2 regions of the Adlercreutzia sp. St.1H8 genome follow, and region 2 is predicted to be linked to the other one. Evidence: predicted binding sites of a transcription regulator. Region 2 holds the regulator's gene; the other holds the start of a gene.
The links. The regulator LexA, encoded in region 2, represses DNA repair genes until DNA is damaged. The targets are predictions, from matches to a motif close to CNAACANNTGTTNG.

Region 1 (10,480 bases), 910 kb from region 2:
AGGGGCTTGGAGCTCCTACAGCGGGTCGATGGAGAGGGCGGAGCACAGGTGGTAGATTCACTGAAAGATATCGCACCCGATGTCGGCAGGTACATCATCGAGTTCGCTTTCGGAGACATCTATGCGCGCGAGGGCCTCTCCCTACGCGACCGTGAGCTCGCTACCATCGCGAGCCTTTGTACGCAGGGAGCCTGCGAGCCTCAGCTGAAGGTGCACTACGCGGTGCGCGAAACGCAGGGTTGACGGTAGAACAGGTCATCGAGACCTTCGTACAGCTCATCCCGTATGTAGGATTCCCGAGAGTCCTGAACGCGATCAGCGCAGCAAGAGGCATAATCCATAAGATAGACTGAGACGTGCCATAGAGGTCAGAAGACCTCTATGGCGACGGAGGGCTCGACGTGGATCGAGAGGTCCTCATTGTCGCCGTTCGTGCGGAACTCGACGTCGTCCCAGCCCTCGCCTATGCGGCAGAACTCGTAGGGGATCCCCTGCTCGTCGAGCTCGCCGAGCGCCTCTTCCACGTTGGTAACGTCGCAGAAGAGACCGACGCACCAATCGATGCCGTCCCAGCCGAACACGACGCATCCTCCCTCCTCCTTGAAGAAGCCCGGTCGGCGATTGCTACCCATGAGCGGAAGACTGTTAAGACCCGAGCTGATGAAGTCGATGCGGTCGCACATGAGGTCGTAACCGTCGCGGGTGGTGGCTATCCTGACTTCGCTTCTGTATCCCATGATGCGTTCCTTTCCTTGCGATGTTCGAAGTTCTGGAGGCCGCCGACTCGTGAGAGCCGACGGCCGTGGATGCTAGCTTCTAGGGGCTATACGGCAGGTGTCCTCGCGCACGTAGTTGTTGATGTTCCAGGACCAATCGCCGTCGTGGCCGTAGCGCTTGACGCAGGGCACGCCGGTCATGTCCTGTCCGTTGCGCCTTCCGTCGCCGAAGCCTGCGACCTCGAAGAGCTTGTAGCCGTTCTCGTACTCGCGCATCCAGACCTTGTCGCCGACGCGCACCCCAGAGACCGGGATTTCCTCGGCGTCGAGGAAGGCACCGAGCCTCAAGGCCTCGGGCATCGCGGCGTCGAAGGCGTGGAGCATCTCGTCGAAGTCGTGGTAGGACTCCTCGCGGGACGGGTCGATCTGCTTCCAACCGACCGGGTTCCAGTCCTCGTCGTAGTCGAGCTCGATGCGGTCGACGATCTTCCATCCGTCGATGACGTAGACGCCGTTGTCGCCCTGGTCGCCGAGTCGGTCGAAGCGGTCGATGCCGAGACTGAGGGAGCCTCCGAAGAAGTTGCCCACTACTTGGGCCATTCGCGCCCATCCGTAGGAGTCGGTGCTCGGGGGACGGTACCCCTGAAGCTCGCAGTACTTTAGGAGCGGCTCGACCGTATCGCGTCCTCCGTTCCAGTGAAGGTAGAGCGCCAGGACCTTTTCCGGCGTGGTGATGACGGCTCGGTTTCCCATCTTGATGTCCTCCCTTTCGGTGCGGCGGCCGCCCTGTGCGACCGCCTCGTGGCCAGGAGACGGCATGCGGTTCCGGCAAGCCGCAAGGAGGAAAGCGGCATCTTCGCAAAGGCCTTAAGGCCGCAACCTGCACCAGCTCGGGTGCGAGCAGCCTGAGCTTGTGCGGGTTTTGCGCAGGATGTCCGCGCCTTGCGGCGTGCGCCGGGTTCCATGCGAGAGTGACTGGACTGGAGGCGGGGCAGGGCGGTGCATGCGCCAGGAGGTCATAGGGAAACGCGCCATCGATGCCGGAGAAGGCATGGGGAACCACGTGGACAAATTGTCCACGTAGGCCTGAACTGGCGTTATTTCGAGTAAAGCGAGCTTCAGGCGGGAACGTCGTCCGCCACGATCTCCTCAACGAACCAGCGCGGATCCTCGTAGTACAGCTGCTTCTTCGAGCCCCCGATGCTGACCGTGTAGCATAGCCCGTCGCCCCCGACCCGCTTGGACGAACGGCGGCAAACGGAGTAGACCTGGTCGATCGGGTAGGTCCTGCCGTCGTACCACTGGATGGAAAGCGGCCGGATGCGCCCGTCCTCGTCGACCCGCATCGTCACGCTGACGCAGCGCTTCACCCTTCCGTTGATGCCCTGGACCATGGCTCCCTCCTACCTCAGGAACCCGATGGGGTGGACGGTGTTGTCGCGCTTGATATCGAGGGTGCCCATCACCTCGTCGGTGAGCTCAACTGCGCGGTGCACGCACTTGTTCCCGAACCTGCGGCGCAGCTCGTCTACGGCGAGGTCTAGCCTCTCGCGCTTCAGGACCTCCTCGGCGTCCCCGAAGAGGTCGACCTGGAGCGGCTCCCTCATGGTCACGAGGTTGGAGGTCCTCACATGGATGGCTCGGATCGCATGGCACTCGTCGAGCGGCTGGTTCTCGCGGATCAGCTCCATGGCCATGTTCGCTATGTCGCTCGCGAGGCATGTCGGCACGCGCAGGGTGCGCTGGCGCGAGTAGCCGGTGAAGTCGTGGGCACAAACTCCCACCGCGATCGTCCCGCACCGGAAGAGGGACTCGCGCAGGCGCTGGGACACGGACTCGGAGAGCAGCCAGACGAGCGCCTTGACGTCGGCCTCGCAAACCAGGTCGCGAGGCGCGGTGAGCCCGTTGCCGATGCCCTTGATGACGTAGTCCACGTCTGCACGCTTAGGGTCCATCACGCGCACGGGGCTCATGTCCTCGCCGCGCGCGAAGGAGCGCAGCATGAAGCCTATCTTGCCGAAGCGGTTCTTCAGGAAGTAGTCGCCTGCTTGGGCGAGGTCGCCTATGGTCTCGGAGCCCGCCGCATGGAGCTTCCTCATGGTGGCAGGTCCCACATAGATCATCTCGGAGGCGGGCATGGGCCACGCGAGATCCTTGTAGTTGTCCCTTGTGATCTCGATGATGCCGTCGCCTGGGTCGGTGTCGCTGCCGAGCTTGGCGAAAACCTTGTTCCAGGAGACGCCGACGGAGACCGTGAGCCCGAGCTCCTCCTTAACGCGCTCGGAGATCTCCTGTGCGATGAGCATCGGGTCGCCCCCGAGGAGGTGAAGGGACCCGGTCACGTCTATCCAGGACTCGTCGAGCCCGAACGGCTCCACCTGGTTGGCGTACTCGTAGTAGAGCAGCCGCGCGAGCTTCGAGTAGCGCTTGTAGGCGGCGTAGTCCGGCGGCACGATGATGAGGCCGGGGCACTTCTGCTTCGCCTGCCAGATCGCGTCTGCCGTCTTAACTCCCGCCGCCTTAGCCTGCCTGGACTTGGCGAGGATGATGCCACTGCGCTTCTCCGGGTCGCCCGCGACGACCACGGGCTTGCCGCGCAGGCTCGGGTCGAGGTGCTGCGCGACGGACGCGTAGAAGGCGTTCATGTCGATGTGCAGCATCGCTCTGTCGCGCATTTTCACCTCCGTTATAAATTAGGAACATTTGTTCGATAAACGGATTTAATATACACCGACTTTTCGCACCTGCCGTCAATCGAACAGATTGTGGAGTTTCTCGCGTGGGATGCAAGCGGAGCGCGGGTAGATCAACGTGGACAAATTGTCCACGTATGTCTGAACTGGTATTTCTTCGCAAAAAACGAAGTCGAATCCTCGTAGCGATACAATTTCTGCATCGACCCGTGATTTCATCCATGTCCCATGGAAGCACATCTACAAGCTCGCATAATCTTGATAATGAGCATGACGGATTAGGAGAACCCATGCCCAAGAACGCGTACGACATCTTCACCGTGAAGTACGGCAACATGACCTCCCGCTCCTGTAAACTGTCGGACAGGCCGAACTGAGAGTCCGTCCTCGGGAGAGAGCACGTATTCGAGCAATAACAATACGTCAGCATGTCCCACGTATGCTCATTTTCGCACCCCTGCTGGGGTACCCTGTAGTTGGCGCAGGAGCGCCGATCCCGCTCCCCTCAAGGAGTCGTCAGACCCGGGGGAATACAGACCGTTTGAAAGTGATTGCCAAGATGAGAAACGCATATCGGATACCAAGCCTGATACGCCGAGGCGTCTGGCCGATCGAGCCACGGGCCATGCCGCGCCGATAAAGTCACCGCCCATATCCACCCGCTTCAGCCTCGACGAGAGTCGGGGCTTTTTTGTTAATCGAGCAGGATTGGTGCGACGACGGCGCCTCCTTCAGATGTGAAGGTTTTGTCAGAGCGGGACTTAGCGGGACTAACTCGGGAATTCTCGTTTGCGAAGCCATGGGGCAGGTGCAAACATCCCCGGTACAGTCCAGAGGCTGGGCAGCCCGAGAACGCTCTCAGTCAAGACCAGGAGGCCGCATATGCCACAAGACTTCAGAAGCATTGAGCGAGACATGGAACACGCAAATGAGGAGCAAAAGCCCGAGCCGGTCGGACTTCTCACCCCAAAGGACATCGCGCAGAGGCTGAGCGTTTCCGACGCGATGGTATACAAGATGGTTCGCGAGGGCGATCTTGAGGCGGTTCACATCGGACGCCTCGTCAGAATCAGGCCAGAAAGCTATGAGCGTCTCCTTGACGAACGCTCATCGAGGGCGCGGTAGAGACTGTCGGAACACCTCCACTGTTCAGAGTGAGAACAGGAAAACTGACATGTCCAATCCAAAGATAGACAGCGTAAAGCCCCAGAAGGTAGCCGTGCAGGACTTCTACAGCGTGCAGGAGGCGGCCGCGCTCCTGTGCATCTCGAAGACTAGGGTCTACGAGCTCGCGAAAAGAGCCGACGACCCGTTCCCCCTCCGCAGGCTCAAGGGCTTCAAGAGAACCTCGATCGTCCTGCGCAAGGAGCTCATCGCATGGGTGCAGCGAAACTACGTCCTCGCAAGCGACAGGTAGCGCCATGCCCAAGAGCAGATCGAAAGCCGGTGCCCCGAGGGGGCCCGACTCCTTCCTCGTCGTGCACCCCTTCATGTGGAGGGCGCTCGACCTGAAGGGAGTCGAGCTGCTCGTGTTCGCGCGCGCATACGGGTTCTGCAAGAACGGTGGCACCTTCTACGAGAGCCGCGCCGGAACGGCCAGCTATCTCGGCATCTCCGAGCGCTCTGTCACGCGGGCGATCGGCTCCCTGGTTGAGAGAGGGGTCCTCGTTGACCTCGATCCCGACGCGCCCCTCGATGGCGTGAGCACGCGCGCCTATACGCTGTCCGATCACGTGGCCAGGGAGTTTCCCTGCGCTACCCCCGACAAGTTGCCACCCCCTGACAGCCTGTCGGGCGAAACGGCGGCAACGGGTGACGGGGTGTCCGGCGAACGGGTGCCAAGTTGGCACCTTAAAAGTAAATCTGAAAGCAAACTCGATTGAAAGAAAAGGAGCCGATATGGCGAACAAGAGCATGAGCCCGTTCATGACGGCAGAACAGGCACGGGAGGCAGGATTCGAGTTCACCGACCCGGAGCCCAAGCACTGCGAGTACTGCGGGGAGCCGATGGAGCCGCTGTGCATCGAGGGGCGAGAAGGGCACCTGCTATGGATCAGCTGCGTGTCCTGCACGTGCGACGGCGCGCGACAAGCCGAGGAGCTCGCGCGCAAGGAACAGGAGGAAAGGGCCGCACGCGAGCTTGAGCAGGCCTATGCCAGGAGCGGGATCAAGAAGCGCTTCCTGGGAGCGGAGGTCGAGCGGCCCCAGCTCGCCCGATACCTCAACTCGTTCAACGACGAGCCCTCCGTCGGCCTCTACATCACAGGCCCCTCCCGCGCCGGGAAGAGCCACAGCGCGTCCGCCCTCGCCAAGGCCTTCGTGGCGTCCGGCTACAGGACCGTGCTCACCACCTCGATCGCGATGCTCGACGACGTCAAGGCGAGCTTCGACGGGGACGCCAAGGCGGGAGCCGCAAGGTTCTCCTCCTGCGACGTGCTCATCATCGACGACCTCGGCAAAGAGAACGCGAACTCCTGGGTGATGACCACGCTCTTCCAGATCATCAACGACCGCTACGAGGCAATGAAGCCCACGATCATCACCTCCCAGTACACCCCAGACGAGCTCTGCCGCAGGATGTCGCGCGCCGGAGAGCGCGAGAGCGCCGTCGCCATCACCGAGCGACTCAAGGAGACGTGCAGGTTGGTCACATTGCCGAGACGGAAAAGTGTGTACTTGGTGGAGGCGGGACTTAGCGAGACCTAGATGCACCAAGTCGGGAAACGCCGCCTCAACGATCTCAGAAACGGTCATTTAATTCGTCGAGGCGACGGGCTGCGCGGGCAGCCGAAACGCAACGGATAGGGAAACGGGCAGCGGCGCTCCCGTCGCTGCCTTTACACGCACAACGACCCATTAGGAGGTCTCGATGTTCAACATGGCACCGGTCACGCCCGAGGAGCAGGAGTCCCTTGAGGCGAAGTGCCAGGAGAACGGCTGGCTCAAGAGGGGCGGCTTCGACTGGCAGGACGACCCCTGGATGGAGGAGTACCCCTACGAGTTCGACCGCTGCTTCACGATGCAGGACCTCCAGGACTTCTTCAAGCAGGGCAACTGGGGCATCCGCCAGGGAGTCGTCTACGGTGACGTCGCCTTCATCCAGCAGGTTAACGGCGGCGACGAGTGGTGGACGCTCAAGAAGGCCGACGACGGCACCTGGCACGACTTCGAGTCGATCAGCTTCGGGCGCATCGCCGGAGACATCTCCGAGCTCACCCGATACGTGGCGGGCATGCGCATCGCCACCGTCGAGGAGTGCGAGCGGCTCGACTACCTCCCTCCCAAAAACGACATGCAGTGGGTCGGCAACGCCTTCCCGTACCTCGACGACGGGTGGGTCGCCGCACGCAACTGCGACTTCCGCATCCACATCGCCCAGAACTACGAGGGCAAGCTGCTGACCGTGAACGCACCGTCGGAGGACTACATGGTCGACCAGCTCCAAGAGGGCATGACGCTCCTGGACATAGTGAAGGCCCAGATCGGCGAGGCGGACCGCTACAAATCAGAGCGCATGGAGCCGAGCCTCGCGGTCAAGGTCCAGGAGGCGCTCCGCGCATCCGAGAACCAGCACCGCGCAGAGCGCGCCGCCGAGGAGCGCGACGCGTCCGTTCGATAGAGAGAGAAACGAGGAGGAGACATGGCAAGCGATTTCGGGGACGAGTCCGGGGAGAAGCTATTCGACTGGATGCTCCGCATGGGGCAGGACGCCGGGCAGGACGCGATCAGGGCGTCGGCCGAGCGGCTGCGCAACGCCATCCGCAACGTCCGGGGGCAGATGGGCGAAGAGGGGCAGGCCCAAGGGGGCGGAGCGCGCGAGTTCGCGCGCCTCAACATGTCCGAGTTCGAGGAGCTTCCCGACTACGCCACCCTGAAGGAGATCATCGACGAGAAGCTCAACGACGCCGCCATCGAGCACGACTTCGTCAGCGTCGACGGCCACGACCACCTCGTGTTCCGGGTTGCCGCCGCACCCGAGGTCGACGAGGTCTTCGCCAACCTTGAGAAGGACGTCGACAAGGCTGCCGAGCAGGCCATCGAGCAACACGAGCACGACCTTTCCGAGCAGCGCGACGCCGAGCCGCTAGAGCAGAAGGCCGAGGCCGCCAAGGCGGCTTCTGCGGCAGCGCACGAGTCGAAGGAGGCAACGCGCCAGATGGAGCGCGTCGAGGTGAAGGCCCGATGAGGTCGGAGCTGATACTCATCGCCGCGCTGTCCGTCGCGGCGTTCGTCATGGGAGACGTCACGGTGGGATGCCTGCTCCAGGCAGGTGACGTCGAGAGCGACATGCTCGCCCTAATCCTCTCCCAGATCCAGACAGGAAACATGTTCTTCTTGGACGCGCTCCCGCTCTCGGTGGGAGCCGCCTGCGCGTGCGCGGTCTGGCTCGTGTGGGTGCGCTGGTGGGAGCGGCGCGGCCGCTACCGCAAGGGCGAGGAGCATGGCTCTGCCCGCTGGGCGACGCCCAAGGAGATGAAGGCGTACTCGGACGCTAAAGACGCCGACAACAACATCCTCCTCACCGAGCGCGCCTCGATCCGCCTGATCGACGAAGCGCACGACCAGAGGACAGAGACCAACAACAACGTGATGGTCATCGGAGGCCCGGGAACGGGCAAGACCCGCTACTTCGTGAAGCCCAATCTCCTCCAGGCAAACGCGAACTTCTTCATAACGGATCCAAAGGGGACGCTCATCCACGACATGGGATGGGTGCTCTCCGACATGGGATACGAGATCAAGGCGTTCGACACCATCGACTTCTCACGGTCGCTGCACTACAACCCCGTCGCCTACATCCACGGCGAGGCCGAGACGCTGCGCTTCGTGGAGTGCCTCATACGCAACACCACCGGCGACAAGGAGCACACGGGCGACCCCTTCTGGGAGAACGCGGAGAAGCTGCTCTACACGGCGCTCGTCTCCTACCTTCTGCTCCACTGCCCCGAGGAGGACCGCACGGTCCCGGGGCTGCTTTCCCTGCTCGCGCTCGCGGACGCCCGCGAGGACGACGAGGACTACATGAGCCCGCTCGACATGCTCTTCAACGAGCTTGAGACTGGCGAGAGGCTGGTGAAGAAGCCCGCTCCCTCCTGCTACGACCCCTCCACGCGAGAGTTCGACAACGGCTCTGGCGACTACGAGTGGGTGAAGGTCGCGGCCCCGATCCGCCCCGAGGACGACTTCGCGCTATCGAGCTACAAGCAGTTCAAGGTGGCTGCGGGAAAGACGCTCAAGTCGATCATGATCTCCTGCAACGTGCGCATGAAGCCCTTCGACATCGTGGAGATGAGGGAGCTTTTGGCCTACGACGAGATGGAGCTCGACCACATGGGAGACCCTAACCGCAGGGTGTCGCTCTTCGCCTCGATGTCGGACACCGACTCGACCTTCGACTTCGTCTTCGCGCTCCTCATGCAGCAGTCGCTGAACTCGCTCTGCGAGGTGGCGCTCTCCCGCTTCGCCGGAAGGCTTCCGCGCTGCGTGCACTTCGTATTCGACGAGTTCGCCAACATCGGGGTGATACCGGACTTCGAGCGCATGATCACCGTGACCCGAAGCCGCAACATCGCCGTGTCCATGATCTTGCAGTCGCTCTTCCAGCTCGACGAGAACTATGGCGAGAACAACGCCGCGACCATCATGAACGCCTGCGACACGCTGCTCTACCTCGGCGGCAAGTCGGCCGACACCAACCAGAAGATCGCCGACATGATCGGCAAGCAGACGGTATCGAGCGTGTCGGTGAACGACTCACGTGGAGCCAACCCCACCTACACGCACAACTACAACCTCATCGAGCGCGACCTCATGCAGGCGTCCGAGGTATCGAGGATGCCCCGCGACGAGGCGCTCGTGCTCATCAACGGAGCCCAGGCCTTCAAGGACAAGAAGTACCCGCTCGCGCGCCACCCGAGGCGCTCAAGCCTCGACGCTGCGGACGGGCGCGGGATCTTCGACTTCAAAAGATACAGGCAGAGGTTGGAGGGGATGCTCTTGGAAGAGTAGGGCGGAGGCTGCGACAGACACGCCAATGTCTTCAAGGGCGGCGGGTGATTCCACGCACCTGCCGCCGCCGCAGCCCAACAAGACGCAAAGGAGCGCTATGCGCCCTTCGCGTGGTCAATTCTATCACCGCACGGCAGCCCCGCATTCCACGCCAGCGGGAGCTCCGGCAAAACAAGACGCAAAGGACATGAATATGTTAGCCAACATCATCAGCCTGGTTTCGGGCTGCGTGACCTTCCTCGGCGGCTTCCTGGTCGTATGGGGAGCTGTCTCGCTCGGTCTCGCGATCCGCGAGCAGCAGGGAGGCTCTCAAATCGCCTCCGCCATCTCAACCATTGCAGGCGGCGCGATCATCATCGCTGCCGCGGTCTACTTCGGGATGCTAGACACGTCCTGGCTGCCCTCCTAAGAGGAGGCGCGCCATGTCTTTGCAGATCCCCATCCAAAAGGACATAGGCGAATACGAGGAGAAGATCGTCGGCAAACTGTCGTTCCGCACGCTCGTCTGCGTGGCAGGCGGGTTCGGGAGCGCGATAGCCGTCGCGGCAGCATGCCACTTCCTGCTCGGCATCGAGGTGTCCAACGCCGCCCTCCCCGTCATGTGCGCGTCCATACCGTTCTGGCTCGCCGGTTTCTGGCGGCCCTTCGGCATGCGCGCCGAGAAGTTCGCACCCCTTTTGGCAGACCACCTACTTAAAGACCAGAGGCTCCTCTACACGAGTCCCGCCGCCCCGGGCGTGACGGGACCTTCGAGGGGCAAACCGAAGAGACGGGCCAGGAGACTGGCCAAGCGCAAAGGAGCGGAGGCCCATGAGCCATCGAAAGAACAGCAAGAATAGGCCCGAGGGACCAGGCAAGAGGAAGTGCGCCCTCGGGCTGCTCTTCGGAAAGACCACCAACGCCGACAGATCGAAGAAGGAGCACGAGGAGAAGGTAAAGGCCCAGCAGAAGCAGCGCGCCCAGGCGCGAGACATCGCCGCCTACATCGGCTACAACGCCATCTACAAGGACGGCATCGCCCAGGTGGAGACAGGCCTCTTCTCCCAAACCGTCGAGTTCTCC
Region 2 (10,480 bases):
TGGCCGAGGGTGGGTCGTATGCCGAGCAGAAGCGCAACCTGGCGACGCTGCCCCAGGCGGTTCCCGCCGTGTTCGTGGGCCTGGCCGTGGATCCAGCCCTTCTGCGTGAGCGCATCGACCGCCGGGTTGACGCGATGGTGACCACGGGGCTCGTTGAGGAGGTGCGGGGGCTCCTGGAGGGCGACTTTCGCGCGGGCGTCACTGCGCCGCAGGCCATCGGCTACAAGGAGATCGTAGAGGCCCTGGAGGGACGTTGTGCCCTCTCCGAGGCTGTGGAGGCCATTAAGACGGCCACGCGTCGCTACGCGAAGCGACAGCGCTCGTGGTTTCGGCAGGATGCGCGCGTCCGCTGGGTCGATGCCGACTCTGGGGATGCCCCCGCCATCGCACGCGCGGCGCTGGAGGCCATCGAGGGGGAGCTCGAGCGCTTGGCGGAGCCCTTGCCATCGTAGCGGTCGCACCCCGCCTTCGGGCGGTTTTGAGAGGAACGCCTATGACTGAGTTTGAATCGGTGATCGAGCGGGGGCCGAAGACCCTCGCCGAGGAGCGGCGCGAGCGCGCCGTCCTCGTCGGCGTCGAGCGGCCGGGGCTCAAGTGGCCCCTAGCCTCGTCTCTGGCCGAGCTGGAGCGGCTGGCCGACACCGCCGGCGCCGAGACGGTGGCCGTGACCACCCAGAGGCTCGATGCACCCAACCCGCGCACGTTCGTGGGAAGCGGCAAGGCTGAGGAGATCGCCGATCTGGCGCGCGCCCACGCTGCCGACCTCGTCATATTCGATGACGAGCTGACGCCGTCCCAGCAGTCCAACTTGGAGAAGATCGTGGGACGGGACGTGAAGGTCATCGACCGCACGGCGCTCATCCTCGACATCTTCGCCCTCCATGCCACGAGCAAGGAGGGCCGCCTGCAGGTGCGCTTGGCCCAGAACCAGTACCTGCTGCCGCGTCTGCGCGGCATGTGGGCGCACCTGGCCTCCAACCGCATGGGAGGCGGCGTGGGGTCGCGCTTCGGCGAGGGCGAGAGCCAGCTCGAAGTCGACCGCCGCATGGTGCGCAAGCGCATCACCTCCATCAAGCGCGAGCTGGCTCACCTGGCCGAGGTGCGCGCCGTCCAGCGCGAGAGCCGCTATGCAAGCGGCATGTTCAAGGTGGCGCTGGCCGGCTACACCAACGCAGGGAAGTCGAGCCTCATCAACCGCCTGACCGATGCTGACGTGCTCAGCTACGACAAGCTGTTCGCCACGCTCGACTCCACCACCCGCAAGTTCGAGCTGCCTGAGGGCCGGGAGATCACCATCACCGATACGGTCGGGTTCATCCAGAAGCTGCCGACCACGCTGGTGGAGGCGTTCAAGTCGACGCTTGACGAGATCACGGGGGCTGATCTGATCCTACATGTGGTGGATGCGTCGTCGCCGGAGTATGAGGGTCAGATCGAGGCCGTCCAGGAGGTGCTCGACCAGATAGGCGCCCAGGACATCCCGCGCCTCGAGGTGTTCAACAAGGTGGATCTGCTCGACGGGGAGGCACGCACCGCCCTGGAGGGCCGCTATCCGCTGGCCCTGCGCGTGTCGGCTGAGACGGGGGAGGGGACAGGCGAGCTCGTCGAGCGCATCGCCCAGGCCGCAGCCGCCGCTGACGCGCACCTGGAGGTGCTCATCCCCTATCAGCGCGGGGATCTGGTGTCGGTGGCCCACGAGCGCTGTCATATCGTCTCCGAGACGCATGAGGAGGCCGGCACGCGCCTTGTGCTGCTCGTGGGCCCGGCCTACGCCGGCGTCTTCGAGCCCTTTTGCGTAGAGGGCGCGTAGGGGAGGGCGGCCCGAGGCGGCCTGGGGAGGGGTGCGCATGCTCCCAGGAGGGAGGCGGATGTGCTGAGCCTGCGTCCTTGGGGTGTGTCCCTCTCGTCGGGGCGCTTAGCCCTCACTCTTGAGAGCCTTCCCCCGTCGAGCAGGATGTTCGGCGCGCCGCAGGCTCTTGGGGAGCCTTCCCTCGTCAGGGGGGACGGGCTGTAGGCTCTTGGGGCAGTCTCTCGTCACGGGGGATCGAGGCGCAGGCTCTTGGAGCCTTCCTCCGTCGGGGGGGGGGGTGATAGGCCCGCGTCCACGCTAGGTGCCCCTCTCGTCAGGGAGGGGGAGCTGAGCCGTAGGCCCTTGGGAACCCTCTCGTCGGGGCGCGCTTGGCTCACGTCCTTGGGCGACGCGCACCTCGCAGATAGGGGAGCCGCCGTCGTTGCCTCCCCGCACCTCGTCTGCCAGGCGTGAGCGGCGCGAACGTGAGCAGACGGCAGGCAGCGAGATGAAAGGGGAGGGGAGTGGCGCCGCGGTGGCATCACTCCCCTCTTCCCGTTTTTCTGCTCTGGCTGCGCGTTTTCGCGTCATCCTGGCGCTGCCTATGCTTTGCCAGAGGTTCTCGCTAGAGGCGTCGGAAGACTGCGACGACCTTGCCGGCAATGGAGCAATCAGTTGTGATGATGGGATCCATCGTGGAGTTCTCCGGCTGGAGCCTGATGTGGTCGGCTTCCTTGAAGAAGCGCTTGACTGTGGCGCCATCATCGATGATGGCCACCACGATGTCGCCGTTGTTGGCGACAGGCTGCTCCTTGACCACCACGTAGTCGCCGTCGTTGATGCCGGCTTCGATCATGGACTCCCCGCGAACGGAGAGCAGGAAGGACGGCGAGTCTCCGACGATGTCGGTAGGCAGGGTGATGGTGTCGGTGATGTTCTCCTCGGCTAAGATGGGAGAGCCGGCAGCCACGTTGCCGACGAGGGGCACGTTCACCAGCTTGCTGAAGGCGGGAGACGCCACGTTGGCCACGTCGTCATCGCGATCAAGGTGATAGGTGAGGGCGATGGAGCGGGACTTGAGCGGGTCGCGCTTGATGTAGCCCTTGTCCTCGAGGGCCTTGAGGTGAACGTGCACGGTTGAGGGGGACGACAGCCCCAGCGCCTCGCAGACCTCGCGCACGGTGGGGCCGTACCCCTTCTCGCGGATACAGTCCTCGATGCAATCCAAAACCGCCTGCTGGCGCTTGGTGACCTTCTGGGCCATGATCCCTTCCTTTCACTCTATAGGAACAAATGTTTGAAGTAGTTGTTGACATGAACTTTTGTTCGGCCTATTATATCAACGAACAAAGGTTCTAAGCAAGAGCTGGGAGGAAGAAAAATGAGGAATTGCGAAAGAAGTTGTCCTGTCGCGGGTACCTCCGCGCTCAAGCCCCGGCCTTATACTGCGGCCGCGCGGGCCCGCATCATAGCGTTTCCGGCCCTGTCAGAGCCCCCGGCGCGCAAGCCTGAGGCGAAGAACCCGACGAGCCTCACGAGCCGCCAGTCGGCCATTCTGCTCGGCATCGGATGCGCGTTGTCGTTTGGCGCGCTCCTCATGCCGTTCTAGGCCTTTTCGAGACCGCCCCGTTGCTGCGTTCGCGGGCGGCATAGCCAATCGCGCGGTAGCTCTCGCAAGCTCGCGCGATTGGCGCTGTGGACAGAATACGGTGAATCAGCATCAGCTCGTCGATGAGGCTGCTTCCCGAGGGCGCTCTTAGGTTATATTATTACCCTGCTTATCCAAGTTGAAGGAGTGCCATGCTCTGTCCCGTATGCAGTCACCCCGAATCGAAGGTGGTCGACTCCCGTCCTGCTGATGACGGTGCCGCCATTCGCCGCCGGCGCGAGTGCCTTTCCTGCGGACATCGCTTCACCACGTATGAGCGTCGGGGTGAGAATCCCGTCATCGTCATCAAGTCCGACGGATCCTCTGAGGCCTTCGATCGCCAGAAGCTCATGCGCGGCCTCCTGAGTGCCTGCGCGAAGCGGCCGATCACGCCCCAGCAGATCGAGTCCCTCATTAATGGCATAGAGAACGATCTGAGCGCTTCGCCGAGGGGGGAGATTCGCTCCAAGGATCTGGGCGATCTGGTCATGGCGCGTCTCGCCCCGCTTGACGACGTGGCGTACATTCGCTTCATGAGCGTCTACAAGGACTTCCAGAGCGTCGAGGAGTTTGCCAGCGCGCTCAACGATCTTTCTTAGGAAACCAGCATGCCTCTCCCCTTGCCTATACAAATGTTCGATTTTTCAAACAAGCTTCCCAGCTATGCCCACGAAGGAGATGCGGGGCTTGATCTGCGCGCAGCCGAGGCGCTTACGCTTGGGCCGCTCGAACGGGCGGTTGTTTCCTGCGGCTTTGCGATGGCTATCCCGCAAGGCTACGCGGGCCTTGTCATCCCGCGTAGCGGTCTGGCGGCTCAACGGGGTATTACCGTCGTCAACGCGCCGGGCCTCATCGACAGCGGCTATCGCGGCGAGGTCAAGGTCGTCCTCATGAACCTTGACCTGAAGGAGCCCTTCGAGATTCACGTCGGTGACCGTATCGCGCAGCTCATGATCGTCGCGGCGCCCGCGGTCATGCCTGTGACCGTAGAGTCGCTTGACGATACGCAGCGCGGCAGCGGTGGGTTCGGAAGCAGCGGCGTCTCTTCGTAGGAGTTCCTACGGAATGGCTCCAATCCGGTGATCCATCCGTGTAATTCGAAGCGAGGCAATCGTCATTTCGATGCCGGATGGTATATTAAGCTGCCAGGGCTCAGGAAAAACCTTCATTTCCATGAGTATTTACCCATGGAAGGACAACATAGGGCCTTAGAACGGCTCTCAGAGCCTCGTTTATAAAACCGCAGGTTAGAAGGCCTGTTTTTCAACGGAAGGCAGGAAATGATGACCGAGGCCCAAAATCAGCCTCCCCAGACCCCCTTTGACCAGCCTTCGGCTGATGGCGGACTGCGTCAGTTGAAGTCAGCTCAGACACTTGTGACCGTGGCGACGATAGCGGGGCCGCTCTCGCTTCTGATCGGCGGCGTCGTGCTGAGCGGCGTCGGAGTGATATGTGCGCTTATGGCTCTCGTCAAGACGCGCCGCGTCATCGCTGAGGGCGTTGCGCCAGGCCTGGCCATCTACGCATCGCGCATACGGCGTTCGGCAGTGCTGGGCGCCATCGTCTGCGCTCTGGCGCTCACGCTGAACGCCATCGCCTTGGCGTCAGTGTTGCCGGCTATGATCCAGGCTATTCAGACCGGCGACTTGTCGTCGCTCTACGAGGCGTATGACCTGCCTCAGGGCGGCGGAGTCGGTTCTGGTGAAGCGGCCAAGGATCCCGGCACCTCAATCTGGGGCTAGCGGTAAACGCCCAGGCCTCTCAAAGGCAGTAATTGACGTTCATGTGCTGGCGTTCCTCTGTGAGATAAATCGATTATCGATAATATATGTTATGTAAAGTAATGAAAGTTTTTCCCTGACCTGGGGTTTTACCTATTCCTCCCTTTTGCCCGCGTGTCCTGATCGATGAAAAATATTTCCTGCCATCCATGAAAAGCACACACTTCGCAGGTCTTCTTCAGCGACGTTTTCCCAACATGAGGCTTAAAAGCCGCCCGTAGGTACGGCGGTACGTGTATACTGCCGTACCGTCACATGGTCGTACCGCCATACCGAGGTATCGGCGTACGGCGGTACAAGGATACGAATGTACGTTCGTATCGCCCTGTGACCCGGGGATTCCGCGGCTTGTCACCCGTGTCGGAATCAACGGAAAGGCAGGTGCCATCATGGCAGATCCCTGCGTGGTTGCCATCGTCAACCCCAAGGGCGGAGTGGCCAAGTCCACCACCGCCCGCGAGCTCGCCGGGCAGCTCTCGAAGGCCGGAAAGTCAGTCGTCATCGTCGACCTGGACCACTCCCCGGGATGCCTCTCCTCCACCATGGGGGCGGACATGTCCACCGTGGAGGGGATCGCCCACGCGCTCGTGGCCGAGCGCTACGACTTCTGCGACTGCGTCCAGGACATAGAGGTGCGCGGCGCCCCGGTGGGCCTCGCCGCCGGAGGAGCCGCCGTCGGCGCGGCCGAGCAGACGCTCTCGGACGTCGCCAACGTCGGGGCGCAGTATCGCCTCCGCGAGCTGCTCGAGGGCGCTCCCTACGACTACGTCATCGTCGACACCCCCGGCAACCTGTCGGTCATGACCATCATGGCCCTCAACGCGGCCACGCGCGTCATCATCCCCGTGTTCGCCGAGGAGGAGTCCGTGCGCGGGCTCCAGGGCGTCATCGACACGGTCGACGCCATCCGCCGCTACAGCAACCCGGCCGTGTCCGTCGACGGGGTGCTGGTGTGCCGCTACTCGACCCAGGCCGAGTCTCCCGCCCTCCTGGCCGAGGAGATCGCCGAGCTGGCGCGTGAGGCAGGAGTCGGGGTCTACTCCACTCGCATCAGGCAGTCTCACGCCAAGGACGGCCGGCGCAACCTCAAGTTCCGGGACTACGAGGCCTTCGCCGCGGAGTTCGTCGGGGAGGTGGGGTAGGGATGGCGCGCTCGCTCTCGGGGGGACAGTCCCCCATCGGCACGGCCGACCTCGTCGCGGGCCTCATCCGCGCTGACGCCGCCGAGCCCGCCCCGGCCGCGCCCAAGGGAGCGCGCGGCGGCAAGGGGGCGCCCGGCGCCGCCGCGCCGGGGCGGCGCCAGACCACCGTCACGATGCCCGAGGAGTACCACCGCGCGCTCGACCTGCGCCTGTGGTCTAGCCGCGGCGAGGGGCTCACCAAGTCCCAGATTTTCATGGAGGCGCTCGACGCCTACCTGGCCGACGAGCTGGAGACGGCGCGCAGGCTCGGCGAGTCGTAGCCGCCGCGCAGGCGACTCCGTACCGCGGTATACCCGTACTCCGTATCGCGGTACGGGCATACCCGAGTACCGTCGCGTTAGAGCGCGAGTCCCCGAGAAAGGAGGATGCGATGGCTCTCTCCGTCATCGGAGCGCTGGCTGCCGCCGCGGGAGCAGCTGCCATTTTCGACGGGGGCCTGGAGCGAAGGCTCGGCCGCCGCGCCTTCGTCCTGGAGGCCCTGGCCGTGGTCGCGGGCGTGGAGGCGTGCGCGGCGGGCGTCGTCCTCGCCCTCGCGGGGGTGCTGTAGCGCCCGCGAGCGGCCTCCGCCCTCGTCTCCCGACCTAGCGCCCCGGGCGGCCGCTTCCCGTACCCCGGTACTCCAGTACCAGGGTACGCCAGTACCGCAGTACGGCCGTACCCGTGGGTCGCGGCACGGCGATCCTGGCCTCCGGGGCTGCTCGCCCCGGATCCCCCGGCAGGGGAGCCGCGGGGCTCCCCTGCACCCCTCCCCTCCTCCCCTCACGCGCCGGGGAGGCTGTTCCCCTCCGGCCCCGCGCGCGTCAAGGGCGCCCCGCGAAACCTCGCACAATCCCGCCCCCTCAGGGGCGCGTTGGTGGAGGTTGCGGGCCCCTGCGGGGCCCTTCGCGCAGCGTCCCCTGACCCCCGCGGGCCCTGCGGGGCCCTCGGCAGGCAGGCCGAGGCAAGCGGCGCTTGCATCCGGCGGGCGCGGATCAGACGAGAGAGGATCAAGGACATGAGCGACGAGAAGGCTGCCTACAGGGACGAGAGCAAGCAGGGCTACGTGGTCATCTGGCGCGGCCTCCAGGCGGCGATCCTGCTGCGCCAGGCGAATCCGCACCACCCCTATGTCGTGGCCTGGGGCTACGACGAGGCGGCGGGAGACTGGTCGCATGGGAGCTACCACGCAGACCTGGTCGAGGCCCTGCGCGAGGCGACGGAGTAAGAAGGGAGACGAAAATGGGTGACTTCAGGATTTGGCAGCGCCGCGTCGATTCGACCGAGGCCGTGCTCAAGGCCGGCTATGTGGCGGCGCGATCCGGGCATATGCCCGATGGAGACGGATGGGTGGAGGTGGACGTCTCCCTCGAGGGCTACGAGATCGACTGCTGCGAGGGCGACTGCGAGTCGTCTACCGTCCTGGACGCGAAGGGGCGGACGTGCCAGCTCCTCGCCAACGGCGAGGACGGCTTCTGGGTCGTCCCCATGACGGGCGAGTCTGGGCGGGGGATCTACGTCCACGTGGGCGAGGCCGACGGCAACTGGCGGGATGGCTGGGTCGCCGAGGGCACAATCGGGCGCTAGGGAGGAGCGAGCATGGTTGAGAGCAAAGTGCTCCTCACTCCAGAGGAGCTGGAGCGGTTCGAGCGCCTGAGCGCCGAGGCGGACGCCATCGCAAGCGAGCGCGCCACGCTGCGCCTCATGATCGGGATGCACCTGAGCTGGGAAATCCCGGACTGCCGGTGGCTCGACGAGGCGCGCAGACGCCTGCGGCGCCTCTGCCGGAGGCAGCAGACGCTCGACGGGCAGATGGCCGGCCTCGTCGCCCGGGCCTGCATCCGCACGCCGGCCGGGCGGGCCGCGTGATGGCGGCGCCAGGGGAGGAGCCCAGGCTCAGCCTGAGGCTCGCCGCGTTCGAGAGGGCCTGAGCGAGGAGTGGGTCTGCGCGGCGGACGGCTCGGCCGCCCGGTGATAACCGTCTCCCCCACCCCCTCCGCCTACGGGCACTTCACGCCGTGGAGATCCTGGGCCAGCGGCGAGGACGCCTTCCACGAGATCAACCTCGGAGCCGAGACCATAGGCCGGCCCGTGGCGGAGGTCATGGCCACCCTCCTCCACGAGATGGTCCACCTGCACTGCCACGAGCAGGGCATCAAGGACACGTCACGGGGCGGAACCTACCACAACGGGAGGTTCCGCATCGAGGCGGAGAAGAGGGGGCTCGTGATCGCCTACGACAAGAGGATCGGGTGGTCGCTGACCTCGCCGGGGGACAGCCTCCTCCTGATGGCACGGCAGGGCGCCTTCAAGAAGGTGGAGGGTGAGCTCAGGGAGCTCCACAGGCTCGGCAGGCCCGCGGCCGCCTCCGCCGCCAAGAGGCCGTCAAGCACGAGGAAGTACACCTGCCCCCGATGCGGCATGAGCGTCAGGGCGACGAGGGCCGTGCGCGTGAAGTGCGTGGAGTGCGACGAGGAACTCACCTGCGATCTGCCGTGAGAGCCGTATGTCCGTATCCCGGTACGAGGCCTGCACCGTACCGGGATACGGACATACCACGGTACGGCGCAGGCCTCGTACGTCCTCGCGTTTGGGCGCATCAGGCGATCCTGGCCTCCGGGGCTGCTCGCCCCGGATCCCCCGGCAGGGGAGCCGCGGGGCTCCCCTGCACCCCTCCCCTCCTCCCCTCACGCGCCGGGGAGGCTGTTCCCCTCCGGCCCCGCGCGCGTCAAGGGCGCCCCGCGAAACCTCGCACAATCCCGCCCCCTCAGGGGCGCGTTGGTGGAGGTTGCGGGCCCCTGCGGGGCCCTTCGCGCAGCGTCCCCTGACCCCCGCGGGCCCTGCGGGGCCCTCGGCAGGCAGGCCGAGGCAAGCGGCGCTTGCATCCGGCGGGCGCGGATCAGACGAGAGAGGATCAAGGACATGAGCGACTTCCACTGCCCCCTTTGCCATGCGGAGATCGACCACCTCGACTACACCGAAGAGGGCACCTACGCCCTGAACCCCGACGGCAGCTTCGACGATCGCGGCGGTTGCGTCAACGTCGGCCGCGTGTCGTGCCCTGCGTGCCACGGGAAGCTCGATTGGAGCCTCGAGGACGACGTGCCCACCGTCTGCGGCGCGTGGCGCATCGACGCGGGCGCGCTGCGCGAGGAGGTCGAGGGGGAGGTGCTCGGCGCGGGGTCGGCGCCTGGGCCCGACGCCCCCGCGGACGCCTACGCCTTCGACCGCATGTTGAAGGGTGGGGCGGAGTATTACGCGTGGTGCTACGGCGAGCAGATGGCGACCTTCGTCGAGGCATGGGACGGCGTCGCGCAGCGGGCGGGCGCCAAGGCGTGGCGCGACCTGCGCGCCGACGAACGTCACAAGCTCCTCGCCCGCGTCGCCCTCTCGCATTTCAGCGCCGACGTCGACCTCACGGCCGAGGGGTGGTGCGAGCGCATGGAGGCTTGCATGCAGGACGTCTGCGACAAGTCGCTCGGACGGTAAGCCCGAGCGCGAAGTCCCCGGGCCGCTGCCTTGCGCGACGAGGGGCGGCGGCCCAGTCCCCGAGGAGGTATCATGAGACAACCATTCAGCGCGGAGGAGGCCCCCTACGACGTGGTGCGCCTTCGCGGCAACTTTCTCACGGCGCTGGGCGCGAGCGGCATCACGCAGCGCGAGCTGGCGATAGCGAGCGACGTCTCGGTTGACGCCATAAGGCGCTCGCTGGTCTCCAACATGGCCGACCCTCAGCTCTCGACCATCGTCAAGGTGGCGGCCGCCCTCGGCATGAGCGCCGCGCAGCTCGTCGAGGGCATCGACGCCTAGCAGTCGATGGAAGGAGGGGCGCGGCGGCGCGTGCTCGCCTATAATTACCACTGGCAGCTCGAGAGAAAGGGATGCGATGAAGATCACGGCAGGGCAGATGAAGGCGATGAAGTCGGCGCCGAACTCCGCTTACGGCCTCATACTCCCCGAGTTCCTCTTCCACTCGAATCGGATGGAGGGATCGACCTTCTCCGAGGACGAGCTGTTCCGCCTCGTGGAGGACGGGCACGTGGTCGGAGACCACACCAAGGACGACGTGTACGAGACGATAAAC

Region 1: the regulator LexA is predicted to act here: its motif matches at 3,413-3,426, upstream of AC6I0Y_RS09010 (Y-family DNA polymerase).

Annotation. Positions count from the first base shown of each region.
Region 1 is NZ_AP039376.1:2,280,005-2,290,484, forward strand. It holds partial or broken gene AC6I0Y_RS08990 (carboxymuconolactone decarboxylase family protein) at 1-353, shown strand, start outside; gene AC6I0Y_RS08995 (Sip1-related alpha-galactosidase) at 369-737, opposite strand; gene AC6I0Y_RS09000 (hypothetical protein) at 810-1,469, opposite strand; gene AC6I0Y_RS09005 (hypothetical protein) at 1,835-2,110, opposite strand; gene AC6I0Y_RS09010 (Y-family DNA polymerase) at 2,120-3,391, opposite strand; gene AC6I0Y_RS09015 (helix-turn-helix domain-containing protein) at 4,292-4,534, shown strand; gene AC6I0Y_RS09020 (helix-turn-helix domain-containing protein) at 4,584-4,826, shown strand; gene AC6I0Y_RS09025 (hypothetical protein) at 4,831-5,292, shown strand; gene AC6I0Y_RS09030 (ATP-binding protein) at 5,309-6,115, shown strand; gene AC6I0Y_RS09035 (hypothetical protein) at 6,279-7,028, shown strand; gene AC6I0Y_RS09040 (hypothetical protein) at 7,050-7,595, shown strand; gene AC6I0Y_RS09045 (VirD4-like conjugal transfer protein, CD1115 family) at 7,592-9,418, shown strand; gene AC6I0Y_RS09050 (hypothetical protein) at 9,612-9,827, shown strand; gene AC6I0Y_RS09055 (PrgI family protein) at 9,841-10,257, shown strand; gene AC6I0Y_RS09060 (VirB4-like conjugal transfer ATPase, CD1110 family) at 10,229-10,480, shown strand, end outside.
Region 2 is NZ_AP039376.1:1,369,692-1,380,171, forward strand. It holds gene miaA (tRNA (adenosine(37)-N6)-dimethylallyltransferase MiaA) at 1-452, shown strand, start outside; gene hflX (GTPase HflX) at 494-1,810, shown strand; gene lexA (transcriptional repressor LexA) at 2,415-3,053, opposite strand; gene nrdR (transcriptional regulator NrdR) at 3,590-4,036, shown strand; gene dut (dUTP diphosphatase) at 4,046-4,489, shown strand; gene AC6I0Y_RS05200 (hypothetical protein) at 4,718-5,179, shown strand; gene AC6I0Y_RS05205 (ParA family protein) at 5,608-6,360, shown strand; gene AC6I0Y_RS05210 (hypothetical protein) at 6,363-6,680, shown strand; gene AC6I0Y_RS05215 (hypothetical protein) at 6,791-6,967, shown strand; gene AC6I0Y_RS05220 (hypothetical protein) at 7,415-7,624, shown strand; gene AC6I0Y_RS05225 (hypothetical protein) at 7,639-7,983, shown strand; gene AC6I0Y_RS05230 (hypothetical protein) at 7,996-8,265, shown strand; gene AC6I0Y_RS05235 (hypothetical protein) at 8,335-8,895, shown strand; gene AC6I0Y_RS05240 (hypothetical protein) at 9,319-9,885, shown strand; gene AC6I0Y_RS05245 (helix-turn-helix domain-containing protein) at 9,958-10,206, shown strand; gene AC6I0Y_RS05250 (Fic family protein) at 10,283-10,480, shown strand, end outside.